Regions from separate parts of the Qipengyuania sp. CAU 1752 genome, predicted to be linked through region 2. Evidence: predicted binding sites of a transcription regulator. Region 2 holds the regulator's gene; each other region holds the start of a gene.

Region 1 (5,907 bases), 450 kb from region 2:
AGGTCACCGACCGCGTCAATCCGAGCCTTGCACCGGCCACGGTCGCCAATGTCCCGCTGGGCCTAGCGCTCATGGCAAGCTTTACCAGCCAAGCGGGCGACTACCTAACCCGTTCCGCCGAGCTCGTCTTCGGCCTTCCCGACGATCTCAACTATTCGAAGAACGGCATGATTTACGGCGCGCGCCTGCTCGAAGCGACGCGGTCCCTGCGCATTGCCGACCCCGAATTTGCCGCCAATTTCGACGAACATGTCCGTCAATGCGTATTCTACGACCTGCTGCTCGGTCGCTACTCGATGAAGGAATTGTCGGAGAGCAACGATATCTGGGCGACCATTGCGCCCGGCAGTGCCGCGCGTGCGCAGCGCTTCCTCACCCGGCAGGCGGACGATAGCGTCACGGCCACGATCATCACCTGCCGCGAAGCATACACTGCGCTCTCCAACCAGTGGGCCGGGCTTATCGATGAGATGACACAGGTCGCCGGGCGCCAGCTCTACCCCCGGCAGACCGAAGCGCTCGCGAAGGCCAAGCTCATCGCCGACCTGCCGATTGCCTATCAATACCTCACCGGCGTCTCGAAGGATGCAAGCAGCATCTTCCGCCAAGTTCTGACCATCAACGCCATGAACCAGGCGATGCATGGATTTGCCGGAGCTAGCGGCGCATCGAGCGTCGATGTGTTCGCGCTGACCCGCGCCGATATCCAGACCGAACGGACCTATTCTTCGATCGCGCATAACGCGATGAAGTGGGTCCCGATCCTCAATGTCGTCCTGACGGTCGTATTCTACGCGCTTTTTCCGGTGCTCTTCCCACTGTTCCTGATGCCCAAGACCGGACCGATCGCGCTCAAAGGATACGTCACGGGCTTCTTCTATCTGGCAGCTTGGGGGCCGCTGTTCGTCATCCTGCACATGATCCTGATGCTCAAGGGCGCGAGCGATGTGGCGGCAGCGGGCGGCGCAAGCGGGCTCAGCCTCGCGACCTTCTCCGGCATGACCGACGTCAACAACGATATCGGGATCCTGGCCGGCTACCTCGTCGCATCGATACCGTTCCTTGCAGGCGGCGTCGCCAGGGGCGCGCTCGCAATATCGGGCCAGGCAACGAGCTACCTCAATCCGAGCCAGAACGCGGCAGAAGAGGCGGCGCGCGAAGCGAGCACCGGCAATGTTTCGCTCGGGAATACCAGCCTTGAGAACTCGAACGTGTTTTCGCGGCAGTTTGCGCAAGCCAGCCTCGCTCCCAACATTGGCTACGGCGCCGCGCAGACGCGAGCCACAAGCGAAAACGGCACCCAGACCACCGGCTTCCCTCAAGCCGAATTCGCCACCGTGCCGACCTCGAGCTATCCGTTCACCCCGACACTCGGGCAGGACTTCTCGAGCCGGCTTGCGACCATGGCGAGCCAGAGCCGCGGCCAGAGCGAGACCTTCTCGAACCTTGCCCAGCAGTCGACGAGTTCGGCTGTCACCCGCTTCAGCGAGCTACGCGATGCGTACACCCGCTCGCGCTCGAACGAGAGCGTCAGTGGCACGTCAACGAGCGACAGCATCGGCAGCGCCTTCAGCGAGGTCGACAACGCCTCGAAGACACTTCAGCAGCAATTCGGGCTGTCGCGCCGCGCGGCCGATGACATCACCGTATCTTGGTTCTTGAACGGGGATGGCGCTCTAGGACTGAAGGGAGAAAAAGGCGCTGGCTCGGCGAGCATAGGTGTTAAGGGAGGACGCAACCAGAGTTGGACCGACAGTGATATCGGGATCGCCTCCGAGGATCGCTCGCGCATCATGGGCGCGCTGAGCCAGATCTCGGACAGTCGCAGCTGGTCGAGCACGCGCGAAGGCTTCCTGCGCGAAACGAGTTCGAGTTCGGAGGCGCTGGTGTCAAGCAGCTCGGCCGGGATTACCACGTCGATCACCGAAGCGCAGAGCTATACCCGCGAAGCGCGCCGAGCCGAGGAGATCGCCAGCCGCCTCGAGAACCAGGCGAGTTGGTACGAGAGTGCCAATGCCGCAGGCACTCTCAACCTCAGCCAGGCCTATCGCGAATGGGGCATGGCGGAGATCGAGGCTAACCGGGATTACTACGGTCCGGTGCGCTTTGACGACATCGACTTCCAGATGAGCGTGCGGGGCCAGCAGCTTCAGGCGCGGTTCGTCGAAGGCTATGCGGACCAGCTCAATGCCGAGATCTCGGGCGACCTGGTCTTGCCGGCCTCTGCGTCCATCGCTCGGCCCTCGGCGAGCAGCGCCGAGAGCGTCCGGGGATCAGTGCGGCTTGACGGTGTGCCGGGAAGCCTGAGCGCCCCGTCCAGCGAACGTGAAGACATCGCCCGTGATGTCGATCGGGTGCAGCAACAGGGAGATCGACGGATCGGGACCGTGAAAGGCTACCTCGATGGCAAGACCCGCGATGCGAAGGGAGCCTCGGCCGAAGCGGCAGACGATGTTAAGGAATGGTAGGCTGCTAAAGGATGACGTCGTGCACAATTACGAACACGACAAAAGCTGCCAATGCAGCAAAAATCGCAATCAACTTGAGCCGTCCCCAAGGGTCAGCCCAAGTCTTTTTCCAGGTGTAGGAAGTGAGACGGTTCTCGGCGATGGCCCGGTCGACTTCACGAAGACCTTCCCAGTCCTGCTTGCCACCAGTGGGATTGTTGTCTGGATCGCTCATCGCTCATTCTCCTTCAGTGGTAAATCGGCGCTCTCACCTCTAAATCGTCCCAACAGATCGCTGATAAAATAGACAAGAAGCATCACGAAAGCGAGAACGCTATCTTGGCCTGCAGACTCGAAAATTTATTGCGTCGAAGATCGATCAGCTATGCGAGGACGGCGAGCAGAACGGGGCAAGACTCTGGCAGGTTGTGGTCCGTCGCTATGAGCAACTTGCCGCGCGCAAGTCCCATTCCTGATGGAACTGTTGGGATCTCCAGCCTCGACTGACTGCAGATAGGCTTCCAGCCGCTCTAGCGTTCGTCGACGCGGCCTTCGTCCTTGCCGGAGGTCGAGTACGAATCGAGGATCACCGACTGCGCGCCTGCCGAAGCGTGTAGCCGAAATATGATGATCTTTCAGATGCTTTTCGATCCGTTCCAGCAAGGTCATGACCCTTTCGCTCCGACTCGCAAATCCCTTGTGTTCCTGTTATGTTCTTAGTAAGATCATATCCGCGAGTCTAGGAAAATTCCTACGATTGAGATTCGAAGGACAGACAGATGGAACATGTCAGGGAAGAGCTCGACCGGCTGATTCTCAAGGGCGGATATGGCTACGCCTCGATATCGCGGCTGCTCGGCCGCAATCCCGCTTATGTACAACAGTTCATCAGGCGCGGCTCTCCAAGAAAGCTCGATGACGAGGATCGAAAGACGCTTGCCTGCTTCTTCGGTGTCGACGAGCAAGTGCTCGGTGGTCCGGCTAATCCGGTCACCGATGGCATGGTCGAGATCCCCGTACTCGATGTGGAGGCATCCGCCGGCTTTGGCGCGGTAGCTGCTAGTGAGACTGCACACACCCGGTTCGGGTTCGATGAGCGGTGGCTGCGGCACCTGACTTCGGCCAAGAGCGCCAGCCTGTCGATCGTCGGCGTCAAGGGTGACTCGATGGAGCCCACTCTCAGTGATGGTGACGAGGTTCTGGTCGATGCTTCAGATCACGGCTCGCGACTGCGAGACGGGATCTACGTCCTTCGTTCTGATGATACCCTCGTCGTGAAGCGGATCGCTATCAAGCCAAATGGTAGGCAGATCACCATTGCCAGCGACAATCCGGCTTACCCTACCTGGCACGACATGGATCGGTCGGAAGTTCACGTGGTGGGCCGGGTTATCTGGTTTGGCCGAGCCTTGTAGCGGCAGGACTTGGGCCGTTAGTTGACGGTCGGCTTTCGGCGCTGGTTTCGCAAAAAGCGGACCTTCCGCCTCCGACCCAATTGCGGATATAGATGGGTAATTGGAATTACCGCCATTCTTCGGCGTTGGCGTCGACTACAGCTGGTAAAGTTACCTTCTCTCGCGGCGACCGCTGGGCCCTTTAGGCATCGCCCAAATTGCGCTGCATTGCGGCCAAAGTAGACTTGAATGCCTCCAAGTCCTCGTCCTTTATTCCTGTGAGCAGGCGCGCATAGACCTGATCCGCTTCGACTCGCATTTTCGGAAGCAAGTCGATTGCAGCGGATCGCAGGTGCACCTGCCACACACGGCGGTCGTTTTTGGCGCTGCGCCGTTCGACCAAGCCCAATTCTTCTAGCCGGTCGATCGCTTGCCCGATGCTTGCCCGCTCCAGCTCCAATTGACCGGCCAATTCGGTCTGGGTCATGCCGGGTGTCCGGTAGAGATAGGCTAACGCACGCCACTGGGTGCGGGTGAGTCCAAACTGCTCGAGTGAGGAATCGAAGGTACGGCGCAATCGTCGCGTGAGCTCTTCCAACAGAAAAACCAACCGGTCTTGATCGGTCAGGAATGGCGCCGCTTTTTCATCGGGATCGTGGTCGAGCTTTGTTGCCATGCAAGGCACCTTAACACAGCATCGACTTAGATAAAGTCATTTACTGTAAATCAATTTACAATATAGTGGCTTGCGATATGGAGATTTTGACCACCAAAATTCATGGAGCGGGAGGACTCTCCCTTGCCGCAGAAGTGATTGGTGGCGACAACGCCATGCCCGTCCTGCTCGCACATGGCGGCGGGCAGACGCGCCGTGCGTGGAAGCGCGTAACAGGTGATTTGGCCGAAGCTGGCTACCGCACAATTGCGATTGATATGCGCGGTCATGGCGAGAGCGATTGGGCTGCGAGCGGAGCATACGATATTCGCGACTTCGCTTCCGATCTTGTAGCGATTGCATCAGGCATGGAGTGCAAACCAGCACTCGTTGGTGCTTCGCTGGGGGGACTGGCCGGGATCATCGCCGAGGGTTATCTCGCGCCAGACACTTTCGCTTCCCTGACCCTTGTAGACATTGCCCCGCGCATGGAGCCGGGCGGCGTGATGCGTGTGGTCGGTTTCATGGAACAGCATGTCGATACCGGCTTTTCTTCACCTGAAGAAGCGGCGGGAATCATCGCGAGGTACATGCCGCATCGCCGCAAGCGCGGGGCTGGAGAGGGACTGCGGCGCTACCTGCGCAAAAAGGATGATGGCCGCTACTACTGGCACTGGGACCCGGCCTTTATCCGTAACATCATGACCACGAAGCGAAGCGATCCGGCTCATCAGGATCGGCAATTCGATGCGCTGAGCGATGCGGCCAGTCGGCTTTCGTTACCAGTGCATCTCATTCGCGGCGGATCGAGCGATCTGGTTTCCGAAGAGGCGGTGGCGCATTTGCGCGACCTGGTCCCGAACACCGAATATTCCGACATCGCAGATGCCACGCATATGGTGGTGGGAGACGCCAACGACGCCTTTTCGGAAGCGATCCTCGATTTTCTGACCCGCCATCACTCTCCCCAAGGAACTACAGCATGAGCAAGGAGCACGGTCCAATCGATTGCGAACGTCTTGATGAGCTGTTGCGGATTGCTCCGTTTCATCAATGGCTCGGTCTGACGGTAAAATCGTATTCTAGCGAGCAGATTGAGCTCGAAATGCCGTGGCGCGAAGAGATTATCTCGAACCCGATGATCGGTTCAGCTCATGGCGGCGTGCTGGCATCGCTGATTGACCTCACAGGGCTCTACACATTGCTGTCGCAAGGTGTGACAGCGAAGGTGACAGCCGACCTGCGCGTTGATTATCATCGCCCGGCGACTTCTGGGCCCCTCATTGTGACGGGTCAGGTGGTCAAGGTCGGAAGGCAAATCTCGGTTGCCGAAAGCCGGATAGTTGGACCGGACGGCAAACTGATCGCCAGCGGCAGGGGTGCCTACATATGTTAGCGCGCGCCACCCTAA
Region 2 (5,907 bases):
AAGCGGAGATCGCGGCGCCATTTCCGAGGCGGACGACGACGCGATGCGCGATGCCGGCTTGACCCACCTGCTTTCGATAAGTGGCTTGCATGTCAGCGCGATCGTCGCCGCGTCCTACTTCCTCGCTTTGAAGCTGCTGGCGTTGTGGCCGTGGCTGGTGCTTCGGGTCAAACTGCCGCTGGTGGCAGCAGCGGTCGGTGCAGTGGCTGGGATCGGCTACACGCTGCTAACCGGGGCCGAGGTACCGACTGTGCGAAGCTGCGCGGCTGCGGTGCTGGTTCTCATCGCCATCGCCCTGGGGCGCGAACCCCTTTCGCTACGCATGGTTGCCGTCGCTGCGGCCTTTGTCATGCTGTTGTGGCCTGAATCCCTGATCGGGCCGAGTTTCCAGATGAGTTTTGCGGCCGTTATCGCCATCATCGCGCTGCACAATGCGGAGCCGGTGAAGCGGTTTCTCGCCCCGCGTGACGAAGGCTGGTGGACCCATGTCGGACGCCGCGCGCTGATGCTGTTGGTGACCGGCCTGGTTATTGAAATCGCCCTGATGCCGATCGTTCTGTATCATTTCCATCGTGCTGGCTTTTACGGCGCGCTCGCCAATGTGGTGGCGATACCGCTGGTGACCTTCGTCTCGATGCCGTTGATCGCACTTGGCCTGTTGCTCGACATATTGGGGCTGGGAGCGCCAGCATGGTGGCTGGCAGGACAGTCACTCGACCTGTTGTTGTGGATCGCCCATTTCACCGCCGGACAGCCAGGTGCGGTCAAGCTGATGCCGCAAATGGGCCTTGGCACGCTGGCCCTGTTCGTCATCGGCGGGCTGTGGCTGGCCTTGTGGCGAGGACGCGCGAGGTTGTTGGGATTTGCACCGGCCATCGTGGCGACAATGCTGCTGTCGGCAACTCCGACGCCGGATGTGCTTATCTCGAATGACGGTCGCCATGTCGGGATCGTCGAGCGGGATCACCTGGTCATGCTGCGCGAGAGCCGGTCCGACTACGCGCGTGACAATCTGCTTGAACTGGCCGGGATGGACGGGGAACCGATAGCTGTCAAAAACTGGCCGCGCGCCCGCTGCAGCCGCGAATTCTGTTCCATCTCGCTGCGTCGCAATGATCGAGACTGGCATTTGTTGATGGCGCGAAGCCGGGACCAGGTGGAGGAACGAGCGCTGGCCGCGGCTTGTGAACGCGCCGATATCGTCATTGCCGACAGGTGGTTGCCTCGGAGTTGTCGGCCGCGCTGGCTCAAGACCGACCGTCGTTTCCTGACGGAATCGGGCGGTCTAGCGCTGTATTTGTCAGAAGAAGAATTCGCCAGCGTCGCCGAAACCGAGGGCGAGCATGGCTGGTGGCGCGGTAGGGAGTGGAGGGAGCGGCAATAGGGCGGGACACCCTTTGCACGGGGGGCAATACCTGCGGGGACAGGGCCCCTCCTCTCCGAGACAATCCTAGTGGTAGCGTCGCAGCAATCCGGCCAGCTTGCCCTGAACCTGGACCTGGTGCGGATCATAGACCTGCGCTTCGTAAGTGGCGTTGGCCGGATCAAGCCTCACCCGCCCGCTTTCGCGGTGCAGATATTTGAGCGTCGCTTCCTCGTTATTGACCAGCGCCACCACTATTTCGCCGTCACGGGCCGTGTCGGTCCGGCGGATAAGCGCATAATCACCATCAAAAATCCCGGCATCGATCATCGAATCGCCCGATACTTCGAGCGCGTAATGGTCGCCTGGGCCAAGCAGCGCTGCCGGAACTGGCAGCGACTGGTGATCTTCCAGCGCCTCGATCGGAGCGCCGGCAGCAATCCGCCCATGCAGGGGAATCTCGATGACGTCATTGGCGGGAGCCGCCTGCGCGACCGGAGCAGCAGTGCGGATATCGACCACATTGCTAGGCGCCTGCGCCTTACCGCCACCGACGGCATCCTCGGGCTGCTTGAGTATTTCCAGTGCGCGCGCCCGGTTGGGCAGGCGACGGATAAAACCGCGTTCCTCCAGGGCCGAAATCAGGCGGTGAACCCCCGACTTGCTCTTGAGGTCGAGCGCTTCCTTCATTTCCTCGAAAGAGGGCGAAATTCCTGTCTCCTCCAGCCTTTGCTGGATGAAGCGGATCAATTCGTGCTGCTTTGCGGTCAGCATGGACATTGGCTCCCTGATGGCCTGTTCCAAAATCGTACGCGAATGCGAACGAATGCAGAACAATTAGGAAACCAAAAGGGTCAAGTCAAGCAATTCTGCCACTTGGTAGAATATAGCAGGGGACATGCGTGCCAGCGGCGCTGGCTTTGCCATGCGCGGGCCTGTCGACCAGGATATCGGCAGCGGCCAGTGAGCGAACGGCGCTGCTGTCCTGCTCGCCCAGCGGGACGAGCCCTGTGGCCGTCCAGCGGGAGCGCAGGAATTCGCGCCGTGCGCCACCAGGGCCTAGCTCTTTGGCGAGAGGGAGTAATAATCTGGTCGGCAGGCATTCGGCTGCGCCTGCCAGCTTTCGCAGCCCCGGCAGCATGAACAAGAAGCCTGTGACGAAAGCCGAGACCGGATTGCCGGGCAGGCCGAGAATGATCTGGGCATCGCGCTGCGCCACCATCAGGGGCTTCCCCGGTTTCATGGCAACTTTCCAGAAATCCAGCTTGGCGCCAATTTTCTCGAGCGCTGGTCGGACGAGGTCGTGGTCGCCCACCGAAGCTCCGCCGGTCAGGACGAGCATATCTGCATCACGATGTGTTTCCAACGCATCGACGATGTTGTCCAGCCGGTCGGGCAGGGGAGGTTGTCTTTCGACCGATCCGGCTAGGCTGCCAGCCAAGGCCTCGAGCATGGCGGCATTGCTGGCAGGTATCTGGTGGACCGCGCACTGTGCGGGATCACTGGAGAGTTCGTCGCCGCAATCGAGGATGGCCAGGAGCGGGCGGCGGGTTGCCTCGACCTGCGCTTGTCCCGCTGCGCGGACAAGCGCCACTTGTGCCGGGGCGATCCGTGTGCCCGTCGACAGAAGTTGATCGCAGGCCTCGAATTCAAAGCCCTCGCGTCGAATGTGCCTTCCGGCTTCGACCGGTTCCAGCGGGGTTACCGTGCCGCCTTCGACGCCCGCATTCTCCTGGATAAGGATCGCTTGAGAACCGGTGGGCAGGATCGCTCCGGTCGAGATCCGCACGCATTGTCCAGACGCGAGTCTACCGTCGTAGGGCTCGCCGCAACGGCTTTCGCCCACTCTTTGCCATGGTCCAGCACCGGCTGTTGCGTATCCATCCATTGCCGACAGATCGGCAGGGGGCTGTGTTCGGGACGCGACCAGCGGAGAGGCGAGATAATGACCAAGCGCATTTTCGACAGACATCGTCTCGCTTGGCAGCGGTTCCAGCAGTGCCAGCATTCGCTCCTGCGCCTGTTCGACAGAGAGACCCGTCGCGGTCATTCCGCTCGCCAGTGCCCCGATTTGCCGCCGCGCTTTTCGATCAGGCGGATATCCCCCAGGACCATGCCTTTGTCGAGCGCCTTGGCCATATCATAAATTGTCAACAGTGTGATCGAGACCGCGGTCATCGCTTCCATTTCCACGCCGGTCTTCGCTGTCAGCGAAGCCTTGGCAGTTGCCGCGATCCCGTCCTCCAGATAATCGAACTCAATGTCTACTGCATCGAGTGCAATGGGATGGCACAGCGGGATCAGTTCGCTGGTTTTCTTGGCAGCCATGATGCCGGCGATACGCGCTGCGGATAGAACATCTCCCTTGGGCGCATCCCCCGCTTTGATAGCGGCAAGCGCTTCCTTGCTCATGTGAATTACGCCGCGCGCACGCGCCATTCGATGTGTCGCTGTTTTGGTGCCGACATCGACCATATGTGCTGATCCGGTCTCGTCGAGATGAGTGAGTGATTTTGCCATTATTCGCCTTGTAGCAGCGCGCGGGTTGCGACCTCAACATCGTCCTGTCGCATAAGGCTTTCACCGACCAGGAAGCTACGCACCTCGGCGCGGGCGAGGCGCTGGCAATCGGCATGGGTAGAGATACCGCTCTCGCCCACTAGCAAGGCATCAACGGGGGCCAGTGGAGCCAGCTGTTCCGTGGTGGCAAGGTCAGTCGTAAATGTTTTTAGGTCACGGTTGTTCACCCCGATCAGCCGCGATTGCAGTTGATGAGCGCGCTCCATCTCGGTTTCGTCGTGAACCTCCACCAGCACGTCCATACGCTGTTCGCGCGCGGCGTGCTCAATTTCCTGCATTTGTGCGTCAGTCAGTGCAGCAACGATAATCAGGATGGCATCCGCACCCATCGCGCGCGCTTCGACGCATTGCCACGGGTCGACCATGAAATCCTTGCGCAACACGGGCAGGGAACATGCCGCGCGGGCTTCGCGCAGATAATCCGCATGGCCCTGGAAATAATCTTCGTCGGTTAGGACAGAAAGACAGGCCGCACCGCCTGCCTGATAGGCGCGGGCATGGTCGGCGGGCTGGAAATCGGCGCGGATGAGGCCTTTGGAAGGAGAAGCCTTCTTGATCTCTGCGATCAGAGCGAACCCGTCTTGCGTTTTCTGCCGGAGGGCTGCCTCGAACCCGCGTGGCGGTGATTGGGAGGCGATCCGATCGGATAGTTCGGCCTGCGACAGTGACGCGCGCCGCTGGGCCACTTCGATCACCTTCGCAGCGCAGATTTCCTCGAGCTTGTTCATCGGGTCAACGCGCCAACTCGATCCAGCGCCCCAGCAGATCCTTCGCCTTGCCGCTGTCGAGAGCCTCGGTCGCCAGGTCCGCGCCATGCTGCCAGTTCTCGACAGCTTCGGCGGCCATCAGGGTGGCGGCTGCGTTGAGGATGACTGCATCGCGATACGGGCCGGGCATACCTTGGAGTAAGGCCATGAGTGCCTTGGCATTGTGCGCTGCGTCGCCGCCGCGGATTGCCTCGACCGGCGCATGGGAAAGCCCAATTATCGACGCGTCGATGCGGCGCATTTCAAAATCATCGCCGGTCACATCCGCCAATTCGTTGCCGCCCGCCAAACTCAGCTCGTCGAGCCCTTCATCGCCCGAAACGATATAGGTTCGCTCGGTCCCAAGCCGCGCCTTGGCGGCGGCGTAGATTGGCACATAGCCTGGCCGCGCAATCCCGATCAGCTGACGCTTGACCCCAGCCGGGTTCGACAGCGGCCCCATCAGGTTGAAGATCGTGCGTTTGCCGAGCTTTTGCCGGATGGGCTGGATGCGCCCCATGGCCGGGTGATGGTTCTTCGCGAACAGGAAGCAGATGCCGATTTCGGCCAACGTCTTTTCCGCCGTTCGTCCGGCCGCTTCCATGTCGAGGCCGAGCGCTTCGAGCGTGTCGGCTGCACCCGACTTTGACGAGGCAGCACGGTTCCCATGCTTCGCCACCGGCACGCCCGCTGCCGCCACCACCAGGCTAACTGCGGTCGACACGTTGAGCGTGTGGTGTCCATCGCCGCCGGTGCCGCAACAATCGACCGCGTTTTCGGGCGCCTGGACCGGGATCAGCCGCGCCCTCAGCGCCCGCGCGGCGCCGGCAATTTCCTCCGATGTCTCGCTGCGTTCGGTCATCGCAAGCAGGAAGCGGGCGATTTCTTCTTCGCTCGCTTCGCCGTCAAGTATCCAGCCGAAGACTTCCTCGGCCTCGGCCTCGTTCATGTGGGGGACGGCGAGGGGGAGGGTCTTCATGGCCGGACCTTGGGTTCGATGCCGCATAGCGACAGGAAATTGGCGAGCAGGTCGTGGCCATGCTCGGTGGCGATGCTTTCAGGGTGGAACTGCACGCCGTGGATGGGCAGGTCGCGGTGACGAAAACCCATTACCATGGTCCCGTCAAGGCCCGGCGTTTCGCTAGTGGCATTTACCTCCAGAACCGCCGGAATGTCCTTTACTACCAACGAGTGATAGCGCGTAGCCGTGAAAGGCGA
Region 3 (5,907 bases), 260 kb from region 2:
CATTATTGTAATTCTCATTTTGTTCGCGATACGCGCAACTCAAGCCGCAACAACGCCAGCGCTCTCGATAGTGAAGAATTAGTGATGAATTGCGATCATCACCCTACCCCCCCCAGCACACGCCCGCGTGATATCCCGCATCTCTTGCAGGTTGCCGGTGAAGGCGTCGGTGAGCTCGATGCCGCGGGCGGCGAACTGGGTTTCCATGCAGCCGCAAATCTCGGCCGCGCGCGAGGGATCGGGCGCGGCGCGGGTGAAGCGGGCGACGCAGCGCTCGGAAAAGCTGTTGGCGCTCCGCACGGAGACTTCATCGGCAATCTCGTCGCGCGCGGTGAAGGCAAAGGCGACCAGGAAGGCGATCACGCCGACCACCAGCATCACCAGGAATTTCATCATGCCCATTCTCCCCCCTTGCGAGACACCGTGGCGATCCTAGCCCGCGCGGGGGCAAGGTCAAATCGGGGGGATATGGCGGCTGAGCCTATTCGGCGGCTTCGGTCTGCCTTTCGGCGGCGCGTTCGAGCATGGGGGCGAGATAGTGTCCGGTGTAGCTGGCCTTGACCTTGGCCACCGCCTCGGGCGTGCCCTCGGCCACGATCCGCCCGCCGCGCACGCCGCCGCCCGGCCCCAGGTCCATCACCCAGTCGGCAGTCTTGATGACATCGAGATTGTGCTCGATCACCACCACCGAATTGCCCTGCTCGACCAGCCGGTGGAGCACCTCCAGCAGCTTGCGCACGTCTTCGAAGTGCAGGCCGGTGGTCGGCTCGTCGAGGATATAGAGCGTCTGCCCGGTGCTGCGCTTGGCCAGTTCCTTGGCCAGCTTGACCCGCTGCGCCTCGCCGCCCGACAGCGTGGTCGCCTGCTGGCCGACCTTGACGTAGCCCAGCCCCACTTCGTTGAGCATGTGCATCTTGTCACGGATGGGCGGCACGGCCTTGAAGAACTCCTCCGCGTCCTCGATCGTCATGTCGAGCACGTCGGCGATTGAGAGGCCCTTGAACTTCACCTCCAGCGTTTCGCGGTTGTAGCGTTTGCCGCCGCATTCCTCGCAGGTGACATAGACATCGGGCAGGAAGTGCATCTCGATCTTGATCAGCCCGTCGCCGGTGCAGGCCTCGCAGCGGCCGCCCTTGACGTTGAAGCTGAAGCGTCCCGGCTTGTACCCGCGGGCCTGGCTTTCGGGCAGGCCGGCGAACCAGTCACGGATATTGGTGAAGGCGCCGGTATAGGTGGCCGGGTTGCTGCGCGGGGTGCGGCCGATCGGCGACTGGTCGATCTCGATCACCTTGTCGCAATATTGCAGGCCGGTGACCTTGTCATGCGCGCCCGCGATCACCCGCGCGCCGTTCAACGTGCGCGCGGCCGAGGCGTAGAGCGTGTCGATGGTGAAGCTCGACTTGCCGCTGCCCGAAACGCCGGTGATGCAGGTGAAGGTGCCGAGCGGGATGCTGGCGGTGACATTGTCGAGGTTGTTGGCCCGCGCGCCGTGGACCGTCAGCTTGTGGCCATTGCCCTTGCGCCGCCTGGCCGGAACCGCGATCTCGCGCCGCCCGGTGAGGTAGTCGGCGGTGAGCGAGTTCTTCGCCTTGAGCACCTGCTTGAGCGTGCCCTGCGCCACGATCTCGCCCCCCCGCACGCCGGCGCCGGGGCCAAGGTCAACGACATGGTCGGCCTGGCGGATGGCATCCTCGTCATGCTCGACCACGATCACCGTGTTGCCAAGGTCGCGCAGGCGCTTCAATGTTTCCAGCAGCCGGTCGTTGTCTCGCTGGTGCAGGCCGATGCTCGGCTCGTCGAGCACATACAGCACGCCCGACAGCCCGCTGCCGATCTGGCTGGCGAGCCGGATGCGCTGGCTCTCGCCGCCGCTCAGCGTGCCGCTGGTGCGGTCGAGATTGAGGTAATCCAGCCCGACATTGTCGAGGAAGCCCAGCCGCTCGTTGATTTCCTTCAGGATGGCGCGGGCGATCTGCTGTTGCTGGGTGCCCAGCTTGGCCTCGAGCGCCAGGAACCATTCCCTGGCATCGGACACGCTCATCTGCACCGGCGCGGCAATATCGGTGCCGGCGACCTTCACCGCCAGCGCCTTGTCGTTCAATCGCTTGCCGCCGCAGCTCTCGCACGGCTGCGCGGCCTGGAACTTCGACAGCTCCTCGCGCATCCAAGCGCTCTCGGTCTGGCGCAGGCGGCGGTTGAGGTTGCCGATCACGCCCTCGAACGGCTTGGTCACGGTGTATTGCTTGCGCCCGTCCTTGAAGGTGAGCGGCACGGCCTTGCCCTTGGTCCCGTGCAGGATGACGTCGCGCTGTTCCGGCGCGAGCTCGTTCCACGGCGTCGTCAGGTCGAAATCATAGGCTTTCGCCAGGCTCGACAGCACCTGCATGTAATAGGGCGACGGCGGGTTGGACTTGGCCCATGGCACCACCGCGCCCTGTTTCAGGGTCAGCCCTTCGTTGGGGACGACGAGCTGCGGGTCGAACAGCTGCTTCTCGCCCAACCCGTCACAGGTCGCGCAGGCACCCTGCGGCGCGTTGAAAGAGAACAGCCGCGGCTCGATCTCCTCGATGGTGAAGCCACTGACCGGACAAGCGAATTTCTCGGAAAAGACGATGCGGTTGGCGGGCAGCCCCGCCCCCTTCATCTGTCCTCCACCCTCGCCTTCATCCTCGCGCCCCGGCACGACACCGTCGGCCAGGTCGACATAGGCCAGCCCCTCGGCCAACTTGAGCGCGGTTTCGAAACTGTCGGCAAGGCGCGTTTCGAGGCCTTCCTTCACCGCCAGCCGGTCGACCACCACCTCGATGTCATGCTTGAACTTCTTGTCGAGCGCGGGCGCTTCCTCGATCGGATACATCTCCCCATCGATGCGCACGCGGGTGAAGCCGGCCTTCTGCCACTCGGCCAGCTCCTTGCGATACTCGCCCTTGCGCCCGCGCACGACCGGCGCGAGCAAATAGAGCCGCGTGCTTTCGGGCAATTCCATCACCCGGTCGACCATGTTCGAAACGGTCTGAGCCTCGATCGGTTCGCCGGTCGCAGGGCTGTAGGGCACCCCGACCCGCGCCCACAGCAGGCGCATGTAGTCATAGATCTCGGTCACCGTCGCCACGGTCGAGCGCGGGTTGCGGCTGGTGGTCTTTTGCTCGATCGAGATCGCCGGCGACAACCCGTCGATATGCTCGACATCAGGCTTCTGCATCATCTCGAGGAACTGCCGCGCATAGGCAGACAGGCTCTCGACATAGCGCCGCTGCCCCTCGGCATAGATGGTATCGAAAGCCAGGCTCGACTTGCCCGAGCCGGAAAGCCCGGTGATCACGATCAACGCGTCGCGCGGCAGGTCGATGTCGATACCCTTGAGGTTATGCTCGCGGGCACCGCGGACGGAAATTTTGGTTAAGGCCATGGCGGCTCACTTGGGGACTGTTGCGACCAGAGTCCAGCAGGGCCGAAGGCGGTATCGCCTCCGCCGCGCTGGCAGACGAATGTTCCGCAAATGTTCGCATTGTCATGAAGGTAGGTCAAGTAACCCGCCCTTTGGGCCCGATTACCCGGGGCAACACCCAACCCGTGCTTGCGCTACGATGAACCGTGGACCGATCAGCCAAGCGAGCCGTTGATAGGGTGAAGGACATTACGAGGCCCGCCTGGCTCGCCTTTTTTCAGTCGCCGAACCGGTTTCGCGGGGTCTCGCAGGAGAAAGGACCCCGCCGTGCCGCCCGGCAGAACACCAACCGATAGTACCACCCCCACCGCCCGTTCGACGCCCGCATCACGCAGCGCTGCTCCGCCCCGTTCGTCGCGCTGGACAGCGCCCACAAACAGGGACAACAATTCCACCGGTACAGCGCCGGAGCGGCTCAACCGTCGTGCTCGGGCGCGCGTTTTCTTTGCGCATCTGCAGGACCGTCGCCGAATTCGCCGCCAGTTGCGCCAGCAGCGCATCCGTGCCGGGCTGCGAGGACGGCGCAAGCGCAAGATGGCACTGGCGGCATCGGCCAGCGTGATGACGCTCAGCACCGCGGCAATTGATACCGATACCGCCGCCCGCCAGAGTGCCACCATCCAGAAGGTCAACCCGAGCGAGACCCGGGTCACCCCCGCAATGCTCGAAGCAAGCGACGATCTGAAACAAGCAATGATCGAGGAAGAAGGCGTTCGCTACACCGTGTATCGCGATGTTGCGGGATACCCGACCGTGGGTGTCGGCCATTTGCTTTTGGCCAGCGATGGCTTGCAAGTGGGCGACCACATCACTGAAGAGCGGGCGCTCAAGTTCTTCGAACAGGACATTGCATTGTCAGAGAATGTCGTGCGCCGAGTGGTCGGCGACATGAAGCTCTACCAGCACGAGTTCGATGCGCTGGTCGACCTCGCCTTTAACGTTGGCGAAGGCACGCTATCGCCCGACAAGAGCCCCGGCCTCACCGCTGCAATTGAATCCCGCGACTACGACCGTCTCGCCGAGGAGCTGGAGTACCACCACGCCGCCGGCGCCATCGCCAACGGGCTGGTTTACCGCAGCGAGCGAAGAACCAATATCTTTCTCGACGCCGAGTATGACGATCCGCGGGAGCTGAGAGCTTAGAGGAAGCGCGTGTCTTCCCCGGTTGCAATTGCAATCAATCTCAGGTTCAAGCGGGCCCAGTTACAACACGGCTCAACAGGCGGTTCCGGTTGACCGGGCCGCTTGGTCGCATTGAACCATTGGAGAGAATGATGAAGGCCCATATCCTGGCCACCACCGCCGCCGCTGCCCTGCTGGCTGGCTGCGCCACCTATTCCGACGGAGAGAGCATGGAGAGCGCTGGAGACGATCTCGCGCAGGAGCAATACAGCCCCGAGATCCCCGCCGGCACCGGCTATTTCGCTGCCGACAGCTCGCTACCCTTCCTCGCGCCCGATTTCACCAAGATCAGCGAAGACGACTATATGCCGGCCTTCAAGCAGGGCATGGAAATCCAGAAGGCCGAAGTGCAGGCCATCATCGACAACCCGGCCGCGCCGACCTTTGCCAATACCATCGTCGAACTTGAAAAGTCGGGCCGGATGCTCGGCCGTGTGGCGCGGGTGTTTTTCGCGCTGACCGGTTCGAATACCACCGACAAGCTCGACGAGATCAACCGCGAAGTCGGCCCGATGTTGTCGGCTCACAGCGACAGCATTACGCTCAACCCCGAACTCTTTGCCCGTGTGAAGACGGTCTATGACAACCGCGCCGCCATGGCGATGACGGTCGAGGACGCCAAGCTGCTCGAAGAGACCTACAAGAACATGGTCCATGCCGGCGCCTTGCTGACCGAGGCCCAGCGCGAGCGGGTAAAGGCGATCAACACCGAGCTGTCCACGCTGACCACTGATTTCGGCCAGATGGTACGCGATGCATCCAACGCACAGCCGCTGATCGTTGATACCAAGGCCGAGCTCAAGGGCTTGTCCGACGCCGACATCGCCGCTGCCGCCAAGATGGCGACGGAGAAAGGCCACCCTGGCAAATATGCCATTGCGCTGCAGAACACGACGCAGCAGCCCTCGCTGCCGAGCCTGGAAAACCGCAAGACGCGCGAGAAGCTGTTCAAGCTCAGCTATCACCGTGCCGATGGCACCAATCCCAAATACGATACGCGCATGAATCTCGCCAAGATCGCCAAATTGCGCGCCGAGAAGGCTGCGCTGTTCGGCGAGGAGGATTGGGCCAGCTACACCATGTATGACCGCATGGCGCAAAAGCCCGCCACCGCGCTCAAGTTTATGACCGACATGGTCCCCGCCCTCGCCGCCACCCAGCGGCGCGAGGCAGCCATGCTCAACGAACAGATCAAGTCCAAGGGCGGCAATTACGAAGTCAAGCCGTGGGACTGGTATCGCTTCGCCAACCAGGTCAAGTCAGAGCGCTACGAGCTC

What was found. Region 2 encodes LexA, which represses DNA repair genes until DNA is damaged. Its sites were predicted from a motif close to GTTCCNCNCTTGTTCT; they were not measured.
Region 1: ACXYL9_RS09525 (S24 family peptidase) is a predicted target of LexA. The motif match lies at 3,149-3,164, and genes of this name have one in related genera.
Region 3: uvrA (excinuclease ABC subunit UvrA) is a predicted target of LexA. The motif match lies at 3,491-3,506, and genes of this name have one in related genera.

The regions. Positions count from the first base shown of each region.
Region 1 is NZ_JBTLRE010000001.1:1,944,405-1,950,311, forward strand. It holds gene ACXYL9_RS09510 (conjugal transfer protein TraG N-terminal domain-containing protein) at 1-2,468, shown strand, start outside; gene ACXYL9_RS09515 (hypothetical protein) at 2,473-2,682, opposite strand; gene ACXYL9_RS09520 (DUF6961 family protein) at 2,792-2,923, shown strand; gene ACXYL9_RS09525 (S24 family peptidase) at 3,227-3,862, shown strand; gene ACXYL9_RS09530 (MarR family winged helix-turn-helix transcriptional regulator) at 4,044-4,517, opposite strand; gene ACXYL9_RS09535 (alpha/beta fold hydrolase) at 4,595-5,482, shown strand; gene ACXYL9_RS09540 (hotdog fold thioesterase) at 5,479-5,892, shown strand.
Region 2 is NZ_JBTLRE010000001.1:1,498,784-1,504,690, forward strand. It holds gene ACXYL9_RS07310 (ComEC/Rec2 family competence protein) at 1-1,384, shown strand, start outside; gene lexA (transcriptional repressor LexA) at 1,451-2,137, opposite strand; gene ACXYL9_RS07320 (molybdopterin molybdotransferase MoeA) at 2,223-3,413, opposite strand; gene moaC (cyclic pyranopterin monophosphate synthase MoaC) at 3,410-3,883, opposite strand; gene trpC (indole-3-glycerol phosphate synthase TrpC) at 3,883-4,671, opposite strand; gene trpD (anthranilate phosphoribosyltransferase) at 4,676-5,668, opposite strand; gene ACXYL9_RS07340 (anthranilate synthase component II) at 5,665-5,907, opposite strand, start outside.
Region 3 is NZ_JBTLRE010000001.1:1,236,434-1,242,340, reverse strand. It holds gene ACXYL9_RS06120 (hypothetical protein) at 79-396, opposite strand; gene uvrA (excinuclease ABC subunit UvrA) at 482-3,409, opposite strand; gene ACXYL9_RS06110 (lysozyme) at 3,716-4,591, shown strand; gene ACXYL9_RS06105 (M3 family metallopeptidase) at 4,723-5,907, shown strand, end outside.